Regions from separate parts of the Dechloromonas sp. ZS-1 genome, predicted to be linked through region 2. Evidence: predicted binding sites of a transcription regulator. Region 2 holds the regulator's gene; the other holds the start of a gene.
The links. Region 2 encodes sigma-54, which starts transcription at its own class of promoters, with help from an activator protein. Its sites were predicted from a motif close to TGGCACGCTTNCTGCTNA; they were not measured.
Positions count from the first base shown of each region.

Region 1: a site for sigma-54 is predicted at 5,617-5,634, ahead of AACO21_RS05630 (circularly permuted type 2 ATP-grasp protein). Genes of this name have one in related genera too.

Region 1 covers NZ_JBDIYD010000003.1:116,703-124,810, forward strand. The annotation lists gene AACO21_RS05615 (transglutaminase family protein) at 1-1,865, opposite strand, end outside; gene AACO21_RS05620 (alanine--glyoxylate aminotransferase family protein) at 2,017-3,144, opposite strand; gene AACO21_RS05625 (alpha-E domain-containing protein) at 3,216-4,163, opposite strand; gene AACO21_RS05630 (circularly permuted type 2 ATP-grasp protein) at 4,157-5,578, opposite strand; gene AACO21_RS05635 (acetyl-CoA C-acyltransferase family protein) at 5,792-6,973, opposite strand; gene AACO21_RS05640 (CobD/CbiB family protein) at 6,999-7,922, opposite strand; gene AACO21_RS05645 (CoA pyrophosphatase) at 7,993-8,108, opposite strand, start outside.
Region 2 covers NZ_JBDIYD010000001.1:276,582-284,689, forward strand. The annotation lists gene ptsN (PTS IIA-like nitrogen regulatory protein PtsN) at 1-330, opposite strand, end outside; gene raiA (ribosome-associated translation inhibitor RaiA) at 388-711, opposite strand; gene AACO21_RS01365 (RNA polymerase factor sigma-54) at 727-2,181, opposite strand; gene lptB (LPS export ABC transporter ATP-binding protein) at 2,212-2,952, opposite strand; gene recX (recombination regulator RecX) at 2,949-3,380, opposite strand; gene recA (recombinase RecA) at 3,373-4,401, opposite strand; gene AACO21_RS01385 (RluA family pseudouridine synthase) at 4,613-5,266, shown strand; gene AACO21_RS01390 (sodium:solute symporter family protein) at 5,340-6,830, shown strand; gene AACO21_RS01395 (VanZ family protein) at 6,876-7,931, shown strand; gene AACO21_RS01400 (NAD(P)H-dependent oxidoreductase subunit E) at 8,008-8,108, shown strand, end outside.

The sequences.
Region 1 (8,108 bases), on a different contig from region 2:
TACAGGCGGCCATCGCGCGGCTCGGCACACATGGCAAGGCGCGTGATCCAGGCGGCCGATTCCTTGAAGCCCGGCACGGTCTCGGACGCCTTCTCCCAGGGATGGCGACCGCGCGTAGCCTGCTGCGTGGCCTGCGCCTGTCCGACGGTCGACGCCGCCCGTGCCCGCAAATGGGCGGCAGCAGGCAGAGGCCCCTGGCAGGCGGCGGCATCCGGCGCATGCACATAGGGGAACTCGCTGCGCGCCGTCCAGGGCTGTGAATCGAGCGGCAGGCGGTAGCCCAGGGGCGAATCGCCCGGCACCAGATAGCAGCGCTCCGTGCGCAGGAACCACGGGCCGGTCTGCCAGACCTGGGCGGTATTTTTCATGATCGGCAGGACATGCCCGACCGTGTGCGACAAACCCTGCGCAAATACCTTGGCCAGACGTTCGCGCTCCAGCGGATCGTCCAGACGGGCATCGAAGGGATCGACGTTGGCGGGCAGGCGGCGTTCGCGCCAGAGGTAGTAGAAAACATCTTCGTAGGCCGGGAAGACGTATTTCGCCGCCAGTCCCAGCTTTTCCGCGACACGCGACAGGAACAGCGCGGAATGGGCGCTGGTTGCGCCGTAATCGAGCTTTTCGTTGGCATACAGGCGCGGCGTCGGCCAGATCGGTTCGCCATCCTTGCGCCAGAAGCAGTTGAGCGACCAGCGCGGCAGCTGTTCGCCGGGATACCACTTGCCCTGGCCAAAATGCATCAGCCCGTGCGGCCCGTATTTCTCGCGCAGGCGGTGGAAAAGTTCGGTGGCGCGCACACGCTTGGTCGGCCCGAGGGCATCGGTGTTCCATTCCGCCCCATCCGGATCATCGGCCGCGATGAAGGTCGGTTCGCCGCCTTGCGTGAGGCGGACATCCATTGCCTGCAGGCGGGCATCGATCTGCCCGCCCAGCGCATCGATCTCGGCCCACTGCGCGTCGGTATAGGGTTTGGTGACACGGGGCGCTTCCCAGATCCGGGTCACGCTCATCTGATGCTCGAAGGTGGTTTCGCATTCGTCGAGGCAGCCCGTGACCGGCGCCGCCGAGGCCGGCTCCGGCGTACAGGCGAGCGGAATGTGCCCCTCCCCGGCGAAGAGCCCGGAGGTCGGGTCGAGCCCGACCCAGCCCGCCCCCGGCAGATAAACTTCACACCAGGCGTGCAGGTCGGTGAAATCGGCATCGGGGCCGCCCGGGCCATCGAGCGGCTTGACGTCGGCGGTCAACTGGATCAGATAGCCGGAAACGAAACGGGCCGCCAGCCCGAGGTGACGCAACAGCTGAACCAGCAACCAGGCCGAATCACGACAGGAGCCGGAACGCTTGCTCAGGGTTTCTTCCGGCGTCTGCACGCCCGGCTCCATCCGGATCGTGTAGCGGATGTCACGCTGCAGCTGGGCATTGAGGGCAACGAGAAAATCGACACTGCGCGCCGGTTCGCGCGAAATCCCGGCGAGATAGGCCTCAAACGCCGGGCCGCCGGGCACGGCATAGAGGAAGGGCGCCAGCTCGTGACGCTGCCAGGCCTCATAGGTAAACGGCACCTGCTCGGCATGCGGCTCGAGGAAGAAGTCGAAGGGATTGATCACCGACATTTCGGCAACCACATCGACCTCGATGCTGAACTCCCGGGTCGGCTCGGGGAACACAAGGCGCGCCAGATAATTGCCCTGGGGATCCTGCTGCCAGTTGATGAAATGCTTGTCCGGGCCGACTTTCAGGGCATAGGACAAAACCCGCGTCCGGGCATGCGGGCAGGGACGCAGGCGGATCACTTGCGGCCCGAGATTGATCAGGCGGTCATAGCGATACGTGGTGACGTGGTTCAGCGCAACATGAATGGACACAGGACAGCTCCCGAAATGGACTCAGCCATCCCGATAGCAAGACGCGAACCAGGCTGTAAAACGCTGTTTTAATTGAATTTCATGGCAGGGGCATTGCCTGCATGCACCAGTGCGAGGCTGCTTTCAGGCTGCCTCGCACCGCTTCGGTGCCTCAGCCGAGCTGGCCCAGGGCGGTACGCAGGGCATCCACCGTCCGCTCGGGCTGAGTCAGTTTATCGAGCCCGAAGAGACCGATCCGGAAGGTCCGGAAGCCGGCCGGCTCGTCGCATTGCAAGGGCACGCCCGCGGCAGTCTGCAGGCCGAGGGCGATGAATTTCTTGGCATTCTGAATATCCGGATCGGTCGTATAGCTCACGACCACGCCCGGCGCCTCGAAACCCGGGGCGGCCACGCTGGGATAACCCGCCTCGGCAAGCAGGGCGCGCACCGAGCGGCCCAGCGCCCATTGCGCCTCGCGCAAGGCCTCGAAGCCGATCTGTTCCATTTCCAGCCAGGTGGCGTGCAACTGGGCCAGGCCGTCAGTGGGCATCGTGGCGTGATAGGCATGGCCACCGGCTTCATAGGTTTCCATGATCTGCAGCCACTTCTTCAGGTCGCAGGCAAAGCTGGTGCTCGTCGTGCCATCGATGCGAGCCCGGGCGCGCTTGCCCAGCATGACCAGGGCGGCACAGGGCGTCGAGCTCCAGCCTTTTTGCGGGGCGCTGATCAGGACATCGACACCGCAGGCACGCATATCGACCCAGGCGCAGCCCGAGGCAATGCAATCGAGCACGAACAGGCCGTCGACTGCCCGCACGGCCTCGCCGACGGCTTTCAGGTAATCGTCAGGCAGGATCATGCCGGCCGCCGTTTCCACATGCGGGGCAAAAACCACGGCCGGACGCTCGCGCAAAATGGTCGCCACCACGGTGTCGACCGGCGGCGGCGCGAAGGGGGCGGTATCGCCGGCACTGATCTGGCCGGCCTTCAGAACCTGGGCCGAGGCCGGGATGCGCCCCGCCTCGAAAATCTGCGTCCAGCGGTAACTGAACCAGCCGTTACGGATGACCAGGCACTTCTGGTCGGTCGCGAACTGACGCGCCACCGCCTCCATGCCATATGTCCCCCCGCCCGGCACGATGGCCACCGAGGTGGCGCCATAGACCTGCTTCAGGCCGCGCGAGAGGTCGCGCATGACGCCCTGAAAGGCCTGCGACATGTGATTCAGGGAGCGGTCGGTATAGACGACCGAAAATTCGAGCAGGCCGTCAGGATCGACGGCGGGCAACAAACGGGACATGGGCGGCTCCGGCGCTGGGTGAGGAATCACGCAGCATAGCGGGCCGCCCCGCCCGCTTCAATCCCCCGCGCTCAGGCCGCCTCGCCCATCGGCACGAGGAAGTCGCGACTGATGCCGTTGCCCAGCTGATAAATGCGATCCATGAAGTCAGTCAGCCACTCATGCAGGCCCTCCGCCAGGATGTCTTCGACCCGCCCGTAGCGCAATTGCGCTTCGAGCAGACCGGCCTGACGGCGGGTTTCGCCGGATTGGCGATTGGCCAGCAACTCCAGGTTCTTGAGCACGCCTTTCATGCAGAAACGCAGGGAGCGCGGCATGTCCTGATTGAGGATGAGCAGTTCGGCAACGCGCTCGGGCGTGATCACATCGCGATAGACCTTGCGATAAACCTCAAAGCCGGAGACCGACCGCAGCAAGGCACCCCATTGGTAGAAATCGGTCGCCACTTCTTCCGCTTGCGGATGCAGGCCGTGGTACTTGATGTCCAGGATGCGCGCCGTGTTGTCCGCCCGTTCGAGCAGGGTGCCGAGGCGGATGAAGTGGAAGGCCTCATCCTGCAGCAGGGTGCCCAGCGTGGTCCCGCGCGACAGCGAGGAGCGCATCTTGACCCAGTCGAAATACTCGCCGATGCCGGCATTGAGAATCTGGTCGAATTTGCGGTCCTTGGCCTCCAGCCAGGTGTAGTTCATGGTTTCCCACATTTCCGTGGTCACCGTGCCGCGCACCGCATGGGCGTTTTCACGCGCCAGACGCAGGCAGCTGTGGATGGACGACAGGTTATCGGGATCGCTGACCATGAATTTGAGGACATTTTCACCGTTGACCGTGTCGTAACGGGCGGCGAAAGCCTCCTCCAGACTGTTCAGGGCGATGATCGCGTGCCAGCTCTGATTCGCCGCGCTTTCGGACTGCGGCACGAGCGACATCTGGTAAGTCACATCGAGCAAACGGGCGAGGTTCTCGGCACGCTCGATGTAGCGCGACATCCAGAACAGGTGATCGGCAGTACGGCTCAGCATGATTCATCCTCCAGCACCCAGGTATCCTTGGTCCCGCCGCCCTGCGACGAATTGACCACCAGCGAGCCCTTGGTCAGGGCCACCCGGGTCAGGCCACCCGGCACCATGTTCACGCACTTGCCCGAAGACAGCACGAACGGCCGCAAATCGAGGTGGCGCGGGGCAATGCCCTCCTCGACAAAGGTCGGGCAGTTGGACAGCGCCAAGGTCGGCTGGGCGATGTAGCCGTCCGGCTTGGCAATCAGCAACTGGCGAAAGCGCTCGATCTGTTCCTTGGTCGAGGCCGGCCCGACCAGCATGCCGTACCCCCCGGCCCCGTGCACTTCCTTGACGACGAGCTCCGGCAGATGATCGAGGACGTACTTCAATTCCTCCGGCTTGCGACACATGTAGGTCGGCACGTTGTTCAGGATCGGCGACTCGTCCAAATAGAAGCGGATCATCTCCGGGACATAGGGATAGATCGACTTGTCGTCGGCCACCCCGGTCCCGATGGCATTGGCCAATGTGACATTGCCTGCCTGATAGGCCTTCAGGATGCCCGGCACGCCGAGTGCGGAATCCGGACGGAAGGCGAGCGGATCGAGAAAGTCGTCATCGATGCGGCGATAGATCACATCCACCCGCTGCGGCCCCTGCGTCGTCCGCATATAGACCACATTGTCCTTGACGAAGAGATCGCGCCCCTCGACCAGTTCCACACCCATCTGCTGAGCCAGGAAGCTGTGTTCGAAATAGGCGCTGTTATACGCGCCGGGGGTCAGCACGACCACCGTCGGATCGGCCACGCCTTGCGGTGCCACCGCCCGCAGTTTTTCCAGCAGCATGTCCGGATAGTGCTGTACCGGCGCCACCTTGTGCTTGGCGAAGAGTTCAGGAAAAAGCCGCATCATCATCTTGCGGTCTTCCAGCATGTAGGAGACGCCGGAGGGCACGCGCAGGTTGTCTTCCAGCACGTAGAATTCGCCCGCCCCGGCCCGTACCACATCGACCCCGGCAATATGGGCGTAGATGCCACCCGGCACATCAACGCCCTGCATGACCGGCCGGTACTGGGCATTGTTCAGCACCTGCTCGGCCGGAATGATGCCCGCCTTCAGGATTTCCTGATCGTGATAGATGTCCCACAGGAAGAGGTTCAAGGCCTTGACGCGCTGGCGCATGCCGCGCTCCAGGGCTTTCCACTCGCTGGCCGGAATGATGCGCGGCACGATATCGAACGGGATCAGCCGCTCCTTGCCCGCCTCTTCGCCATACACCGCAAAGGTGATGCCGACACGGTGAAAAGCCAGATCGGCCTCGGCCCGCTTGCGCTCGATGCGCTCGCTCGGCGTTGATTTCAGCCAGGCATCGTACCCCTGGTAATGCGCCCGGACGCCACCATTGGCGTCATACATCTCGTTATAGAAGTTCATGATGGACACTCGTCTCTGAGGATGCTCCCGGCTTAACTACAGCAGCAAGCATGCCACCCGAAAAACATCCATCAAATCAAGGCCATTCCCTGCACCAAACATGACATACGCACCAGCGCGGTGCGATACAGCCTCAGCGTGGTGCAAAGAAAAAGCCCTGCGGGCACAGGCCGGCAGGGCTTGGGGCGAGACGGCCGGAAGGCCGTCGCTGCATCAGGCGCGTTCGAAGATGACCGCAATACCCTGACCGCCGCCGATACACATGGTGACCAGCGCGTACTTGCCGCCGATGCGTTCCAGTTCGTACAGGGCCTTGGTTGCGATGAAGGCACCGGAACAGCCAACCGGGTGACCCAGGGCGATGGCACCGCCGTTCGGGTTGGTCTTGGCCGGATCCAGACCCAGCACCTTGGAGACCGACAGGGCCTGCGCGGCAAAGGCTTCGTTGGATTCGATGACGTCCATCTGATCCAGGGTCAGGCCAGCCTTTTTCAGGGCCAGCTTGGTCGCCGGGATCGGGCCTTCGCCCATGACGTCGTTCGGCACGCCGGCCACGGCGTAACCAGCGATGCGGGCCATGGCCTTCTGGCCATTCTTGGCAGCCACATCGGCTGCAGCCAGCACGAAGAAGGCAGCGCCGTCGTTGATACCGGAAGCGTTACCGGCGGTGACCGTACCGTCCTTCTTGAACGCCGGCTTCATCTTGGCCAGGGTTTCGACGGTGGTGCCACGCTTGATGTACTCGTCGGCATCGAAGACCACTTCGCCCTTGCGGGTCTGCTTGACGATCGGCACGATCTGCGACTTGAAGTAACCGGCATCCTGTGCGGCAGCGGCACGACGCTGGGACTCAGCGGCGAATTCGTCCTGCTGTTCGCGGGTGATGCCATGCTTGGCAGCCAGGTTTTCTGCGGTGATACCCATGTGGCCGACGCCAAACGGGTCGGTCAGCACGGCCACCATGGAGTCGACGGCCTTGGTGTCACCCATGCGGGCGCCGGAACGCAGCGCCGGCATCAGGTAAGCGGCCTTGGACATGACTTCGACACCGCCACCGATCCCGTAGTCGGCATCGCTCAGCATGATGTTCTGGGCGGTCGTGACGATACCCTGCAGGCCGGAGGCGCACAGGCGGGACACCTGCATGGCCACGGACTCCATCGGCAGACCGGCCTGAATGGAAGCAACGCGGGAGGCGTAAGCGTAGCGGGAGTCGGTCGGCATGGTGGTGCCAACGGTGACATAGTTGATCTGCTGCGGATCGACGTTGGAGCGGGCAACCGCTTCCTTCATCACGATGCCGGCCAGTTCGCTGGTTTCGAAATCGGCCAGGGAACCACCGAAAGAACCGATGGCGGAACGGACTGCGCTCAGAACGACAACTTCTCTGCTCATGTAAACACCTCCACTAGAAATTGATTCAGCCCACCAGACTGGCGAGCCCCAACAAAAAGAGCAACAACATCCACAGCACCGTGGCTCGCCAGACGAGCCCCACGGCGCTTTGCATGAAATCGGCGTCAGGCGGATCCCCCACGCCCAGCGCGGCACGATCCGTCACTTCGCTGCCATCGACAATCGGCGAGCCGAGTTCGACCCCCAGCGCGCCCGCCCCTGCCGCCAGCACGATCCCAAGATCGCGATCCGGCCAGGCGGCAGCCTGATTGCGCCAGCAATACACGGCATCCTCGAAATCACCGACGATGGCAAAAGCGCTGGCCGTGGCACGCAACGGCAACCAGTCGATCATACCGAAAATGCGTTGTGAAAATGTAGCAAAATTGTTTCCCTCCGCGATCTCACGGCGCGACCAGCGCTCGTAGACGATGTGCGCCAGGCGGTAGAGAACGGCACCGCACGGTCCGGGCAACAGGACAAACCAGAACAGCACGGCAAAGACATGGCGATGCGAGGCCGCCAAAGCCATCTCGATACTGAGACGGGCAATCGCCTCGCTGCCCAGATGATCGGCCGAGCGCCCCTGCCAGGCGGCGAGTTGTTCACGCGCCCGCGGCAAATCCTCAAGACGCAGCGCCAGTTGGATTTCGGTGTAATGGTGGCTGAACTGCCGGAAGCCCATCGTCAGGTACAAGACCAGTACGTTCAGGATGAAGCCAAAGAGCGGATTCAAGGCACAGAGGGCAACGTACAACCCGCCGATCACGAGTACGGGCAAGGCCACCGCAATGCCCCAGGCGAGCACGCCATGCCGGTGCGCACCGGCATTAACCTGCCCCTCCACGAAATCCGCCCAGGCCGCCAGCGGGTCCGCCACGAAACGGCGGTAATTCAGCGGTTGCAGTTGCTCCAGCAGGAAAACGGCGATCAGGGAAAACAGGCTCATGGTGCGACGTCGACGGCCTCTATGGGCAGAAATTCAATCAGGCTCACCACCATACCACAGCACGACGCAGTCACGTGGGCAGCAATCCCATGCGGGCGCACAACGAGCGGATCATGCCGGCGGTCGCCCCCCAGATGAAATACTCTCCCCAGGGCATCGCATAGTAGCTACGTAATGCGCCGCGGT
Region 2 (8,108 bases):
GGTCGCCTGTTCCGGCACCAGCAGGACGAAAAGCAGATTGACCGGTCGGCCATCGGGTGAATCAAAGGGAATCGGGGCTGGCAGACGGATGAAGGCGCCAGCAGCCTGCTTCAGGCCCTTGATACGGCCATGCGGGATGGCAATACCCTGGCCCAGCCCGGTGGAGCCCAGCTTTTCGCGGGCAAACAGGCTGTCGAAAATGACCGAACGGGCAATGCCGAGATGCGTTTCAAACAGGATACCTGCCTGTTCGAAGACGCGTTTCTTGCTACCGGCTTCCAGATCAAGGAGAACCTGGGAGACCGACAGGAGATTGGACAACGGATTCATGGGCTACGAAGAAACACAAAGGCCGCATTTCCGAAAGGAAACGCGGCCTGGCGGCTGTTAGTCAGCCATGTGGTGGGCGGCCTTTTCGCCGCGGTGGTGATCCTGCACCTTCTGCTTGTACTTCTGAACCTGACGGTCCAGCTTGTCAAACATGGCATCGATCGCAGCATAGAGATCGTCACCGGATTCTTCGACATGCATGTCCTTACCCGGTACGTGCACGGTCACTTCCGCCTTCTGCTTCAGCTTTTCGACGGAGAGAACGACGTTCACCCCGGTAACTTTGTCAAAGTGGCGAATAACGGGGTCGAGCTTGTTTTCGACATATTCGCGCAAAGCCGGCGTGACTTCGATGTGATGACCAGCGATCTGCAGATTCATTTAATTCTCCTCTCACTACAGGGTCTTGCGTAAATTAACAGGCGGAATGTTCAAGGACTCGCGGTATTTGGCTACCGTGCGTCGCGCTACAACGATCCCCTGTTGGCCTAGTATTTCGGATATTTGACTATCCGACAAGGGCTTCTTGCCATCTTCCGCAGCGATCAGCTGTTTGATCAGCGCCCGGATAGCGGTTGCAGAACAAGCGCCCCCGGTATCGGTGGCGACATGGCTGCCGAAGAAATACTTCAATTCGAAGATGCCGCGCGGCGTCGCCATGTATTTCTGACTCGTCACGCGCGATACGGTCGACTCGTGCAGGCCGAGGATATCGGCAATCTCGCGCAGCACCAGCGGACGCATGGCAACCTCGCCATGTTCGAAGAACTGGCGCTGACGATCGACAATGGCCTGGGTCACGCGGTGAATGGTATCGAAGCGCTGCTGGACGTTCTTGATCAGCCAGCGGGCTTCCTGGAGCTGCGCCGTCATGTTGCCGTTGCCACGACGCTGCTTGGCCAGGATTTCGGCGTACAGGCGATTGATGCGCAACCGCGGATAGGCATCCGGATTGATGTAGGCGGTCCATTTGCCCTTGAGCTTCTTCACGATCACATCCGGCGTGATGTAGCGGGCTTCGACCTGGGCATAGGGCGCACCGGGGCGCGGATCGAGACTGACGATCAAGGCGTGGGCCGCCTTCAAGGTCTCGTCGTCACAGCCGGTCAACTTCTTCAGACGGGCAAAATCACGGCCTGCCAGCAATTCGAGATGCTTGTCGACGATGACCAAGGCCAGATCACAGGCCGGCTCATCGCGCCGGGCCAGCAACTGCAGGCGCAGGCATTCGGCCGGCGTACGCGCGCCGATACCGGTCGGATCGAAATTCTGGATGTGACGCAGCGCGATTTCGAGCTCTTCAAGCTCGATTTCATATTCCGGCGGCAGGGTTTCGAGCAGTTCCTCGAGCGAGGCAGAAAGGTAACCGTCGTCGTCCAGCGCTTCGATCAGAAAACGCACCAGACTGCGGTCGCGCTCCGAGAGTTGAGTCATGCCCAACTGCCAGCCCAGATGGTCGCGCAGGCTGACCGTGGCGGCATGAATGTCGTGGGCGTCGCTGTCATCGTCCTCATCACGACCGGCCCCGGAATAGGTGCCGGCATCGCTGGTCCAACGATCATCATCGACTTCGCCCATGCCTTCCGGCAGGCTTTCCCGCTCTTCACCGGCCGGCGGTGTCTCGCTCCGTTCGGCTTCCTGCTCGCGGTTAGCCGGGGCATCAAACTGCTGGGCACCGGCAAAGCCGAGCTCGCCATCGTCTTCCCGTTCCAGCATCGGATTTTCGAGCAGGTAGCGTTCGATTTCCTGCTTCATCTCGATGGTGGACAGCTGCAACAGCTTGATCGACTGCTGCAACTGGGGCGTCAGCGCCAGATGCTGGGACAGTTTGAGCTGGAGAGCAGGTTTCATCGATGGGTCGGTGTCAGGCGAGGGGAGGGATCAAAGTTTGAAATGCTCGCCGAGGTAAACCTTGCGGACGCTTTCATTATCGACGATTTCGTTCGGCCGTCCAGACGCCAGCACGCGACCGGCGTTGATGATGTAGGCGTGGTCGCAGATCCCCAGGGTTTCGCGTACGTTATGGTCGGTGATCAGAACGCCGATGCCCCGCTCCTTCAGGAAACGGATGATTTTCTGGATTTCCAGCACGGCAATCGGGTCGACCCCGGCAAACGGTTCGTCGAGCAGGATGAAGCGCGGGTTGGTGGCCAGGGCCCGCGCGATTTCGCAGCGACGGCGCTCGCCACCGGAGAGAGCCGCCGCATTGACGTGCCGGACATGGGCGATGTGCAGTTCGGCCAGCAGGTTTTCCAGACGCTCGTCGGTGTCCTTGGCGGACAGGTTTTGCAACTCCAGGATGGCCCGGATGTTGTCTTCGACATTGAGCTTGCGGAAGACGGAGGCTTCCTGCGGCAGATAGGAGACGCCCTGGCGGGCCCGCGCATGCATGGGCAGATGGGTCAGACGGCTGTCGTCGAGCTGGACTTCGCCCCCATCGGCCGCCACCAGACCGACGATCATGTAGAAGCAGGTGGTTTTGCCGGCACCGTTGGGGCCGAGCAAGCCAACGACCTCGCCGGAGCGGACCTGGAAGGACACATCTTCGACGACGGTACGCGCCTTGTAGCGCTTTTTCAGGTTGTTGGCCGACAGGGTCGCGGCATTATCGGCAATGCTCATTCATCTGCTCCGCTGATCACCCGGCGAATGCTGTCGCCGGAAAAGCCGCGATATTGCAGGAAACGGAGCTGTTTGGCACGTTCTTCCGCACTTTCCGGCGGTCGACCGTATTTTTTGGCCCACACCTGACGGCAGCGCTCCACCTCTTCACCCGCGCCATCGAGTGCCTCGGTAATGTCTTCGTCATTGACGCCTTGCTGACGCAGTTCCTGACGCAGACGGGCATTGCCGTAGCGGCTGCCGCGCTGGCTGGCGCGCTGGCTGGCAAAGCGGGAATCGGAGAGCAGGCGCTCCGCCTGCAAGGCATCGAGGACGGCTTCCAGCGCGTCCTCGGATTCGGCCAACGGGGCCAGTTTCTTGTGCAGCTCCGCCCGGCTGTGATCTCGCCGGGTCAGGAGTTGCAGCGCCTTGACCCGGAGGTCAGGCATCGGCAGCGGCAGCCTTGGTCGGCTTGATCACGGTCACTGCAGCGGCTTCGCGAATGCCGGCTTCGACTTCCTGCGCGATGGCCGGATTGGCCTTCAGGAATTCACGGACATTGTCCTTGCCCTGGCCGATCTTTTCGCCTTTGTAGGAGTACCAGGCACCCGACTTGTCGATCAGCTTGTGAGCCACGCCCATTTCGATGATTTCGCCTTCGCGGGAGATGCCCTCGCCGTACAGGATGTCGAAAATCGCTTCACGGAACGGGGGCGAGACCTTGTTCTTGACGACCTTGACCTTGGTTTCGTTGCCGATCACCTCGTCGCCCTTCTTGATGCCGCCGATACGGCGGATGTCCATACGCACGGAAGCGTAGAACTTGAGCGCGTTACCACCGGTGGTGGTTTCCGGGGAGCCGAACATGACGCCGATCTTCATGCGGATCTGGTTGATGAAGATGACCAGGGTGTTGGTCTTCTTGATGTTCGCGGTCAGCTTGCGCAGGGCCTGGGACATCAGGCGGGCATGCAGGCCGACCATCTGGTCGCCCATTTCGCCTTCGATTTCGGCGCGCGGGGTGAGGGCAGCCACCGAGTCCACGATGATGATGTCGACCGAGCCGGAACGCACCAGCATGTCGGCGATTTCAAGTGCCTGCTCGCCGGTATCGGGCTGGGAGATCAGGAGTTCGCCGACATTGACGCCCAGTTTCTGGGCGTAGGAGGGGTCAAGCGCGTGTTCTGCATCGATGAAGGCCGCCACACCGCCCTGTTTCTGCATTTCGGCAACGACTTGCAGACAGAGGGTGGTCTTGCCGGAGGATTCCGGGCCGTAGATTTCGACCACACGGCCACGCGGCAGGCCGCCGACGCCAAGCGCGATGTCCAGGCCGAGCGAGCCGGTCGACACGACCTGCAGGCCCTGTTCGACATCGGCTTCGCCCATCTTCATGATGGAGCCCTTGCCGAATTGCTTTTCGATCTGTTGCAGCGCCGCTGCCAGCGCTTTTGCCTTGTTGTCGTCCATGGGGGAGTCCTCGAAAATTTGAGCGGATTATGGCACAGGGGCCACGGATGGTATAGAAATTGCCTGATTCGTCATTCGGGGCCCGGACACGGTATAGTGTGGTCTGATCCCCAGTACAAATACTGTATATCCGTACAGTACATGATCCGCAGGCCCTCTGGCAAGCGGATTTTTGCCTTTCTGCACCGGTCGACCGCCGGGCCCTCCCGAGATGACTGTTTACGCGCCGCCCCCGGCCACCGGCTCCACCGTCCTATACACCGACGACGCTTTCCTGATCACCGACAAGCCCGCCGGCCTGCTCTCCGTACCCGGGCGCGGCGAGGACAAGCACGATTGCCTGATCCACCGGGTGCAGGAGACCCATCCCGAAGCACTCATCGTGCATCGCCTCGACATGTCCACCTCCGGTCTGCTGATCCTGGCGCGGGGCGAGGCCATGCAGCGCCACTTCTCGATGCTGTTCCGCGAACGGGCTGTGGACAAGCGCTATATCGCCGTCGTGCAGGGCATCGTTGAGCAGGATGTCGGCGAAATTGACCTGCCGATGATCTGCGACTGGCCAAACCGCCCCCGGCAAATGGTCGACTTTGAGCGAGGCAAGCCCTCGCTCACCCGCTACCGCGTGCTTGAGCGTTCGCCCGCCACCCAGACCACCCGGGTCGAGCTTGAGCCGGTGACCGGCCGCTCGCACCAGTTGCGTGTGCACATGATGTCGCTCGGCCACCCGATCCTGGGCGACGACCTCTATGGCGGGATCGCTTACGAACGGGCCGAGCGCCTGCTCCTGCACGCGGCCCAGGTCGCCTTTGCTCACCCGGTGAGCGGCCTGCCGCAGCAATTTGAATGCGCCCCGCCTTTTTGACGTCCAGATCGCCGCACAGCACCGTATAATCCGCGCATTTTCAACCCCTTAAGCCGGTCGACCGCGCGACATCATGCTGATCTGGTTCGTCGTCCTTTACCTGCTCGTTTCCATCGGCATCGGCCTGCTCGCTGCCACCCGCGTTCATAGCGCCAAGGATTTCGCCGTGGCAGGCCGTCATCTGCCGCTGCCCGTGGTGACCGCCACCGTCTTCGCCACCTGGTTCGGGGCCGAAGCCGTTTTCGGCGTCTCGGCCACCTTCGTCAAGGAAGGCCTTCGCGGTGTCGTGGCCGACCCCTTCGGCTCCTCGCTCTGCCTGATTCTGGGCGGCATCTTCTTCGCCACCAAGCTGTACAAGATGAATGTGCTGACGCTGGGCGACTTTTTCCGCCTGCGCTACAACCGTACGGTTGAAGTGCTGACCACGCTCTGCATCGTCGTCTCCTACCTCGGTTGGGTCGCCGCCCAGATCAAGGCGCTCGGCCTGGTTTTCAGCGTCGTCACCGACGGTGCCATCAGCCCGACCGCCGGCATGATCCTCGGCGCCGCCATCGTGCTCACCTACACCACCTTCGGCGGCATGCTCTCGGTGGCCATCCTGGATTTCGTCCAGATGGGCATCATCATGGGCGGCATGCTCTTCATCGCCTGGTTTGTCGCCGGGAATGCAGGCGGCGTGGCCGCCGTGATCCAGCATGCCGATATGGCCGGAAAACTCGATTTCTTCCCGGAGGCGGATCCGGTGCAATGGACCGCCTTTCTCGGTGCCTGGATCACCATGATGCTCGGCTCGATTCCGCAGCAGGACGTCTTCCAGCGCGTCACCTCGGCCAAGACCGCCAAGATCGCGGTCTGGGGCTCGGTGCTGGGCGGCGTAACCTATTTCTGCTTCGCCTTCGTGCCGATGTTCATCGCCTATTCGGCCACGCTGATCGATCCGGAACAATTCAACGGCCTGCTGCAGACCGACTCTCAACTGATCTTGCCGCTGCTCGTGCTGCAACAGACCCCGGTCTTCGCCCAGGCCATCTTTTTCGGTGCCGTGCTCTCGGCGGTCATGAGCTGCTCCTCGGCCACCCTGCTCGCACCGTCCGTGGCCTTTTCCGAGAACATTGTGCGCGGCTTCATGCCCGGCATCAGCGATCACCGCTTCCTGCTGGTCATGCGAGCCTCCATCGTCGGCTTTGCGCTGATCGTGCTCGGGTTCGCGCTGTATTCCAATGCCAGCATCTTCAAGATGGTGGAAAACGCCTACAAGATCACCCTGGCCGGCGCTTTCGTCCCGCTCGTCGTCGGTGCCTACTGGTCGCGCGCCACCACGCAGGGCGCACTGGCGTCCATCCTGGGCGGGCTGAGCGCCTGGCTGCTGGTCGAATTGCTGATCGGTGAGGAAAGTCTGGTGCCGCCGCAATTGATCGGCCTGGGCGTGTCCTTCATCGGCATGTTCCTGGGCTCGCTGCTGCCGCAATGGGTCGGTCGGCCAACCCCCGTCGAAGACATCCACGATGCCCTGCATCATCGGGCGGCCGCCGAAACGCACCACACCGGCCAGCATCATCACTGAGCGCTGGCGGCTGACGCCACGGCGTCAAGCGCCTAAAATCCGGGAATGACCCGATCCGGACACGCCCCCATCCTGCTTGCCCGCTACCTCGCCCTCGCGTGGTGCGGGCTGGTCGTGTATGGCAGCCTGCATCCGTTTTCCGGCTGGCGCGATACCGGCATTTCACCCTGGGCCTTTCTTGAAGGCGGCTGGCCGCGCTACTGGACGGTCTTTGACCTGCTCGCCAATGTCGCGGTTTATGTCCCGCTGGGTTTCTTCCTGACCCTGGCCCTGCATCGTCTGCCCTGGCGCTTCACCGCCCCCATCCTGGCCTGTCTGCTCTCCGCCGGCGTCAGCGGCGGCCTCGAAGCCATCCAGACCTGGCTGCCCAGCCGCGTGCCGTCCAATCTCGATCTCGCCTGCAATACGCTGGGCGGGCTGCTCGGCGCGCTCTGGGCACATGCGGTCGGACCGCGGGTATTCGCCCGCATCACCGCACTCGAACACCGGCTGATCGCCCCGGTGCCGCATGCCGAACTGGGGCTGACCTTGCTCGGCCTCTGGCTGCTCGTGCCGCTCTCGCCGGAAACCCTGCTGTTCGGCGCGGGCGATGTCCGGCAGATTTTCGGGTTGACCGGCGCCGTGCCCTTTGCGGCCGAGAGTTTCATGCTCATCGAAGCCAGCGTGACCGCCTTCAACCTGCTGGCGGTCGGACTGATTGCCCGTCAGCTGTGCGCGCGCGCCAGCATCGCCTACGCCGTGGTCCCGCTCTTCATCCTGTGTGCCCTCATCGTGGCCACGCTGGCCGCTGCCATTCTCATCGCGCCGGCCGAGGCCCTCGCCTGGCTCACGCCCGGCGCCCGTCTGGGCCTGCTGGTCGGCGGCGGCGGGCTGGCCTTCGCCATGCTGCTCCCGCCCACGCCCCGCTTGATGCTGGCCGCCCTCTCCTTGATGGCCGGGACGGTGCTGGTCAATCTGGCCCCGCCCAATCCCTACTCGATCGCGGCCCTGGCCACCTGGCGCCAGGGACACTTCCTGAATTTCAACGGGCTGACCCGTCTGGTCGCCACCCTCTGGCCTTTCCTGACCCTGCCGTTCCTCTTCCTCACGGCACGCCGCTGAAGCAGGCGGCGCGCGAGCACATGAAACCGCCCCGGTATAATCCGGTCCAACGTCACCTTTGCCCAGGATATTTCCGATGAGCTACTTCAAACATCACGTCTTCATCTGCACCAATCAGCGCGAAAACGGCGAGCAGTGCTGCAACAACGTCGGCGGCTCGGATGCCTTCGCCTACGC